Regions from separate parts of the Priestia sp. TGN 0903 genome, predicted to be linked through region 2. Evidence: riboswitches for the same ligand, from Rfam matches in the RefSeq annotation. Region 2 holds a riboswitch; the other holds the start of a gene.
The links. A riboswitch is a leader RNA that binds a small molecule or an ion and turns the genes downstream of it on or off. The one in region 2 is predicted to bind preQ1.
Positions count from the first base shown of each region.

Region 1 (4,215 bases), on a different contig from region 2:
TAATCAATATGCTCGAACGAAAAACAGCAGCGGACGTAAAAGAAAAAATGAATGACGCAGTGGAAAAAGCTCAAAAAGATTATAAAAGTGATATCTTCGGTTTTGGAGAAACGTTTTACAGACAAGATGTAAAGAGATGGTACAAAATGAAAAGAGACTGGAACAGAATTTACGCAGAAGATTTAACCGTCGATTTAGATGCCAAAGTTCAAATCCGTCGCTTAGGCACGTTAAATAACTCATATATGAAGCAAATGAAGCATTAAGGAGAAAGAAAATGGAGGGATTTATCGCCTTACTCGTACTTCTTGCTTATTTGACTAAAAAAATTATGATTAACTTCCGAAAGGAAAAGTATTACCGTGAAATCGTTGTCTATCTTTGTCTTATAGGTATGGGTTTATTCTTTTGGGGAGCCATTACACTCCGTAAAGAAGTACCTACGCCTCTGTACTTTTTAGAGGAACTCATTAAGCCTCTTACTAAAACCGTTCATCATCTGTTATTTACGTAAGCATGTAGGAGAGAAGGGGTGTATGATGCAAATAAAAGAATTTATTACTCCGAAACAACTTCTTTTTCTCATTTATTTTTTTTGTATCGGAAGCGCTATTTTGGCAGTTCCGGCTACGTTATTAGAAACGAATAGACAAAATGCCTGGGTATGTAGTGTGCTTGCTATTGGCTTTGCCCTTTTAATTGTTGCGGTGCTGTTATGGCTGATGCACCGTTACCCTCAGCAAACGTTCATTGAAATAGCTAAAAAAGCGCTAGGTCCTTACGCCGGAGCGTGTATGTCTCTTATTTACATTTTTTTTATGTTCATTCAATCTACGTTTTCCCTTCGAGATATCAGTACATTTATGACGACGCAAATTGTCCCTGAAACGCTGCCTACGTGGATTCATGCTCTTGTGATTTTAGCGGTTATATACGGAGGGTATTTAGGCATTGAAGTGATAGCGAGAACCGCGGAAATCTTTTTACCGTGGATCGTCGTCCCTTTTTTATTGTTAATTTCGTTAAATATTCCTCAGATGAAACTGGATCGTCTTTACCCTTTGTTTGAATTCCGCATGGATGATTTAGTGTTAGGGACCACGTATTTCTTAGGAAATCCGTTTATGGAATTGATTTTTGTGCTAATGATTACGCCTCATATAAAAGATGGCAAAAAGGTAAAAAGAATGATTGTTATCGGCACTGTGGCATCGGGCTTGACGATTACGATTGCAGTTGCGGCTTGTATATTAGCTCTTGGCGCGAATATTGCATCAATGCACAGCTACCCAGTTTATTTATTAGGAAAAATGATTTCGTTAGGTGCAACGATACAGCATGTTGAAGTATTAGTAGCTATTATTTGGATGTTATCTATCTTTTTTAAAGTTGTCATTGTGTTCTATGCTATTCAGTTAAGTATCGCTCAATTATGTAATTTACGGGTGCGCAATTTTTTGAGCTTTCCTTTAGGTCTAATCATTACAGGCGTGGCGTATTACATTATTCCAAATACAGCATACTTCAATTATTTTGAAAAATATTACTGGCCGTTTTATTTATTTGTACTAAGCGTCTGTTTTCCGTTGTTATTTATTGCGCTTTCTTATATAAAGAGAAATAAGGCAGCTAAAGGTGATAGAAGCCAACAAACATAGCATTATTTATACGTATGTGGTATAGTATACGATGACAATTCAAGAAGAAACGCCGTACACGTTTGTATATGTACGGGAGAGGTTCGAAAACTCCCTCTATAAAAAACTAAGATCATCGTTGATGACAAAAGACACGGTTTTAGCGTGTCTTCTTTCACGTGCTTTTCTATCAACACGTCTTTTTGACGTGTATGCTGGCGAGGACGTGTATCTTAGTTGCTTTTTAGGGAGATTGCTGGAAAAGAGCAGTCTCTTTTTTGTGTTATAAAATTAGTCACAAAGGGAACGAACGGTTCAATAAAGTTTCTTCTTCTTTTGATTTCAATCAAAAAGGAGACGAACAATAATGATGAAAAATGAAAAAGCTATTGTTGTATTTAGCGGAGGTCAAGATAGTACAACATGTCTATTTTGGGCTTTGAAAAACTTTAAAGAAGTAGAAACGGTTACTTTCCAATACGGTCAGCGTCATAGTCAAGAGATAGAGGTAGCAAAAGCTATCGCAGCTGATTTAGGTGTGAAGCATACCGTCCTAGATATGTCACTTTTAAATCAATTAGCACCAAATGCCTTAACGCGAGATGATATTGAAATTGAGCAAAAAGAAGGAGAGTTGCCTACAACGTTTGTGGATGGCCGCAATCTGTTATTTTTATCATTTGCTGCCGTACTTGCTAAAAACAGCGGAGGCCGTCATATCGTAACAGGCGTTTGTGAAACTGATTTTTCGGGATATCCAGACTGTCGAGACGTATTTGTGAAATCGTTAAACGTCACGCTTAATTTATCAATGGACTTCGAGTTTGTGATTCATACGCCGCTTATGTGGATTGATAAAGCAGAAACGTGGGCGTTAGCGGATGAGCTAGGAGCGCTTGAATATGTGCGTGAAAAAACATTAACGTGCTACAACGGTATTGTTGCTGATGGGTGCGGCGAATGTCCCGCATGTCAATTGCGAAAACGCGGGTTAGATCAATACTTGCAAACAAAAGAAGGAGGAGAAAAATAATGCTGCAACAAATGTATCCTCAAGTCTTTCATGACTATGAATATGAATTGAACAAAGATATGCAGTTTGCTGCGGCACATTTTGTTCCTCATACAGAAGCAGGAAAATGCCGTCAAGTCCATGGACATACGTATTTTGTAAATTTAACTGTTGCCGGAGATACATTAGACGAAGCGGGCTTTTTAGTAAACTTTGCGCTATTGAAAAAAATTGTTTCTGGTCAATTTGATCATACATTATTGAACGATCATTCTATCTTTAACGAAGAAAATCCAAATGATTTTCCTACAACTGAAGTTGTTGCTCGTAAAATTTATGAGTTGGTTCAAGAATATCTAGACACACTACCAAATAAGCCTTCTTGCGTACAAGTATTCGTGCGGGAAACGCCGACAAGTTACGTAGTTTACCGCCCAAAGAAGGTGAAAAAACGTGGCTAATACAATTCCAGTACTTGAAATATTCGGCCCAACGATTCAAGGGGAAGGAATGGTTGTAGGACGTAAGACGATGTTTGTTCGTACCGCAGGCTGTGATTATTCCTGCAGCTGGTGTGATTCAGCTTTTACATGGGATGGATCAGCTAAAAACGATATTCGTCAACTAACAGCAGAACAAATTTGGACGGAGCTTAAAGAAATTGGAGGAGAGTGCTTTGATCACGTCACCATTTCTGGAGGAAACCCTGCGCTTATCAAGGCGATTGGTTCACTTGTAGAGCTTTTGCACAGTCATGGGGTAAAAGCAGCTCTTGAAACACAGGGAAGCCGTTATCAGGATTGGTTCCTAAAGATCGATGATTTAACGATTTCTCCTAAGCCTCCAAGTTCATTAATGAAAACAAATTTCTCCGTATTAGACGATATTATAGAGACATTAATAAAGGAAAAACGCATGGCGCACATAAGCATAAAAGTCGTTGTATTTAATGATGAGGACTTTGAGTATGCAGCGTCTGTTCATGAACGTTATCCTGAGGTTCCATTTTTTGTTCAAGTAGGCAACGAGGACTTAACGACAATCGATAATGCGTCGTTAACACAAGAATTGCTTAAAAAGTATGAGTGGTTAATCGACAAGGCAGTGGCAGCTAAAAACATGAACGATGTAAGAGTTCTGCCGCAGGTTCACGCCCTTGTTTGGGGAAATAAACGAGGCGTGTAAGCGCATAGCAAAAAATTTACAAAGAAAAATAAAAACAGATATATACAAAATAAAAAAACGCTGTTAGAATGACAATCGTAGAAAGAGAGGAAATGCAAATGAGCGGTCGAAAAGATGAAGAATTAGAAGGTGTATCACTCCTTGGAAATCAAGGAACAAACTATTTGTTTGAATATTCACCAGAGATTCTAGAAGCATTTGATAACAAACATCCAAATCGTGATTATTTTGTGAAATTTAACTGTCCGGAATTTACGAGCTTATGTCCAAAAACGGGTCAGCCGGATTTCGCAACCATTTATATTAGTTACATTCCAGATGAAAAAATGGTGGAAAGCAAGTCGTTAAAGCTTTATTTGTTCAGCTTCCGTAACCATGGAG
Region 1 is NZ_JBOZGL010000004.1:126,317-130,531, reverse strand. Features, by position in the region: gene ACRPLY_RS15185 (Ger(x)C family spore germination protein) at 1-266, shown strand, start outside; gene ACRPLY_RS15180 (hypothetical protein) at 278-514, shown strand; gene ACRPLY_RS15175 (GerAB/ArcD/ProY family transporter) at 537-1,658, shown strand; PreQ1 riboswitch class I at 1,731-1,774, shown strand; gene queC (7-cyano-7-deazaguanine synthase QueC) at 2,005-2,670, shown strand; gene queD (6-carboxytetrahydropterin synthase QueD) at 2,670-3,110, shown strand; gene queE (7-carboxy-7-deazaguanine synthase QueE) at 3,103-3,834, shown strand; gene queF (preQ(1) synthase) at 3,933-4,215, shown strand, end outside.
Region 1: it holds a riboswitch for preQ1, as region 2 does, so the genes downstream of both, queC (7-cyano-7-deazaguanine synthase QueC) here and ACRPLY_RS22830 (QueT transporter family protein) in region 2, are expected to answer to the same signal.

Region 2 (4,215 bases):
CAAGTTTAATTCTTTTAACGTTTATTTTAAGTTTGTTCACTACCATTTCAAGAGAAACAACTACGATGACTGCAGCTATTTTATACGCTGCCTTTACAATTGGCGTAGGTTTAAGCATAGGATCCGTAATGACGCTTGCTTTAAATCAAGTACCTAAACCGCTTCACGCTCACGGTTCAGCCATTTCAAATACGATTAACCAAGTTTCAGGCGCAATTGGACCCGCTTTGTATACAAGTATTATGACAATGGCTTCTCAGCACTTTATTCAACAATCAAATGAAACGAATAAAACGCTGTTACAAATAAAAAGTATGACAAGCGGGGTCCATACCGTCTATTATGTAGCCATCGCTTTCGCTATCGTTTCGTTCCTGCTCGCTCTTACGTTAAAGAAAAAAGACCAGCAGCTGGAGACGCAATAAATAAGAAACTAACAAGAGCTGCTCAAGTCATGAGCAGCTCTTGTTACATGCCGAATTTATATTACAAATGTAAAAGCAATCATAGATACTATGAAAGCAAGAATAATAATACCTCTCTTTTTTTCTGTTTTCCATGCTTCAATAGCGCCCGCGATACCACCAATGACTAAAATAAAAGTACCTATAATGTGCAGAGGCAGCAGCGATAATACTCTACCTAAACTCGCCATCACTCCTCCAATCAATATAAAGCCTGTTGTTATAATCGATTTTAATGATGTTAAGTCTCGTATAGCTTCTTGTTTTTCAGTCTTACTCAGTTTAAAGTACTCTATTATACTAAAAGCAGCGGGTGTTCCCCATAAAATAAAGAAGCTAACTAATCTATCCGTGTCTACATTCACTGTTTATTCACCACCGCTATTAGTTTCTTATACACTTTTCCTAACCCATTTTTTAGAGATAAAAAAAGCGGCTGTAGCTGCTACAGCGGGAATCATAAAAGCAAAGCTACCAGAATAACTGCCAAACGTTACTTTACTTGATAATCCTTCGATTGAGCTCCACATAGTCGAACTTTCTGGAACATATAAGAGCGTAAGAATCATTCCTGATAGCAGTTGAAAGCTACCCAAGAAAACGATGAAACTAATGATAAATAGTCCATATCTCTTCACTAAAATCTCCCCCTTGATTTATATACGATTTCACGCTTCATAAGTTCCATCATTTAACAAATCCATGTATTATTCTCGCTTCAAAGATCCTCCAAAAGAAAATTGATGGTAGTCATCGATCTTATTCCAATATCCTATGCACTTTACGTCAGGCTCATCAATAGCTAACGCTTCTTTATTAATTCCTTTATAAGGAAGAAATGCAGTCAACTTTACCTTTTGTTTTGGCTTAATATTTAACTTATTGCCTTCTGCTAACACCTTAAATTTATTTTCAGAATAACCGTTTTTTATTTTTAAAGGATAGGATAAAAAGACATTGTTTTGTTTGATGGTCAAATCGCTCTTGTTTACGAATTCCAATTCATACGAAATCCCTTGCTTCATCTTTTGTTCTTTGATGACGTTAATATGGATCTTTTCTAGTTCTCTTAAAGGAACGTTGTCTTCTTCTTTTGAACACCCGGCAAATAAGATAGCTAACACTAATAAAACAAGAATTCCTAACTTTCTATTCAAAAAATAATCCCCTCTCTCGTAACAAAGATTATTTTACAATTATAACTCAAAAAAGTTATTTAATGGTAAAAATACACAATTAAAAAAGCAAACCTTGTCGGTCTGCTTTTTTAATTGCTACGCATAGGTAATGTGTTGTTGTGCGAAAAACTTTTCGATAAGGAGTTTGCCAACTATATGTACATCGTAACAAAAGAAAAAAGAACGCGCTGTGAGATTTGTCACTTCTTCTTTCAAAATAATCTAATTGAATACTCGCTATTGCGTTACGCAAAAAGAGCAGAACGCAATAGCGACCTGCTCTTTTTACATGCTAGATATGGGTAATTTGTCCATGCGTGAAAAGCTCTTCAATAATAAGGGGTTTATCACTACACTTATAGAATAACAAAGATAAAAAGATGCGGCTGTGAGATTTATCACAGCCGCATCTTTTTATCCAACTAGCTTATTAAATTGTACACGTTTATTAATGGCCGCCATAATTGGTGCTCCAACAAGCATAACCACAAACTCACCAACAGCTGTTGTTAACCACGTAAAGAAAAATGGTAAATCAAATGCTAGGTGCAGTTCAAACGCAATAATAAACATCGTAAACGTAAACACAAGTGTATTAATAAGCATACGAGCCCACATATTTTTAATGTAGCGCATAGAAAAAATGGTAATGAGTAATGATAGTACAGATTGTCCTACCCCAAACACCAGATCATAAGCGACCATTGGTGAAAAAAACAAATTCGTCAGAAATACCCCTAGTACAATGCCGTACACGTACTTTTTATTAAATACAATCAAATGATTGAACATTTCTGATATACGAAATTGGATATTGGTGAAGCCAAACGGCTGAATTAACATGCTAACAGCAATATACATAGCTGCTAAAAGACCGTTGACGCAAAGTGTTCTTATATTCATCTTACTATTCTCTCCTTAGTTTTTTAACGTGGGATGGTTACGAACCACGTAAACACTCAAAGAATCATACAGCAAGCTTAAGCTTTCGTCAATCTAGCTGTTTGCAAACTACTGCTGCTTTCATGTCTTCCATATTGACTGCTCTTTTTTCTTACTTTTCTTTAGTATAAAATAGAAGACGTATCCGTATACATAGGTGACATAAAGTAGTTAACCCTTTTGATTTGAAATACGAAAGGATTTGTAGCGATGTTAGATAATACAGATAAGCGCATACTAGAAGAGCTATCAAAAAATGGACGTATGAAGATGAAAGAATTAGGAGAAAAAGTGCATTTAACCGGACAAGCCGCTTCTGCTAGAGTATTAAAGTTAGAAGATGAAGGCATTATCAAAGGCTATACAATTAACATTGATGAACGAAAACTTGGCTACACCGTCCATGCATTTTTAAATATCTATACGCAGAGCATTCATCACCACCCCTACCTTACATTTGTAAAAAGTCAGAAGAAGTACGTTATCAACAACTTTAAAATTAGCGGCGATGGCTGCTACTTACTAGAATGCAAATTTCATTCAAATGAAGAACTAAATGATTTTTTGACAGAGCTAAATCAGCATGTGAATTACAAACTTTCAATCGTCATTAACAAATAAATTTTTTTAAAAAATAAAGGTATATTAATTTATGAAAATGGTAATCCTAATAACGTATTCCCCCTATTCCAATAAATTTGAAAATCCTTTGCGCCGTCGCAAAGGATTCTTTTTTTATGTAGGAAACCGCCTTCTATTTTTTGAAAAGTTGAACATCTCTCATAGCGTTGACATAGCGGTCAGAGGTTTATATAATCGGTGACATCAAAGCATAGAAAAGCAGACTCAAGACATTATACACGTATCGTAATTCTTCGTCTTAGAAGTTGATCAGTTTTATAACTAGACAATTTCTAAGACGTTTTTTATTTTATCATTTGTGAAACACTAGTAAAAACAAAATTCCACGTGAAAATATCCTAATGATCAGGGAGGTTTGCATATTGAAAACAATCTATAAAGACATCATTTTAATTATTGCCGGAGCGCTTTTAGTTGCTGCATCCATTGATTTTTTCGTCATTCCAAATAAATTAGGTGACGGAAGTACGGTTGGTATTGCTCTTGTTTTATATTATTTATTTCATATCCCTACAAGTATCAGCACATTTCTTGTGAACCTTGTATTCATTGCCTTAGCTTATAAATTTCTAACTAAAAAAACCATTCTCTATACGATTCTAGGAGCTGTCATGACGTCCGTTTTCTTAGGTCTGGTCAGCTATATTCCTTTTCACGTTCACGACATGATTTTAGGAATTGTATTCGGGGCTTTACTAATGGGAACAGGACTGGCACTCATTTTTATCGCGGATGGATCTACCGGCGGCACAACTCTTTTAGCTTATTTATTAAACTACACAAAAGGCTACAATATCTCGAAAAGCATGTTCTACATGGACAGCGTCATTATTTTAGCATCGGTTTTTGCTATTGGCGTCAACAATACCCTCTATACTTTTATATTCGTCTATCTTTGTGCTAAAATCGTCGATGTTGTTATCGAAGGTTTCCACAACAAAAAAGCAATGACGATTATGTCTGATCAGTACAAAGACATTGCGCAAGTG
Region 2 is NZ_JBOZGL010000008.1:107,856-112,070, forward strand. Features, by position in the region: gene ACRPLY_RS22810 (MFS transporter) at 1-425, shown strand, start outside; gene ACRPLY_RS22815 (hypothetical protein) at 482-829, opposite strand; gene ACRPLY_RS22820 (hypothetical protein) at 857-1,102, opposite strand; gene ACRPLY_RS22825 (hypothetical protein) at 1,172-1,621, opposite strand; gene ACRPLY_RS22830 (QueT transporter family protein) at 2,057-2,545, opposite strand; PreQ1 riboswitch class I at 2,555-2,599, opposite strand; gene ACRPLY_RS22835 (Lrp/AsnC family transcriptional regulator) at 2,795-3,205, shown strand; gene ACRPLY_RS22840 (YitT family protein) at 3,589-4,215, shown strand, end outside.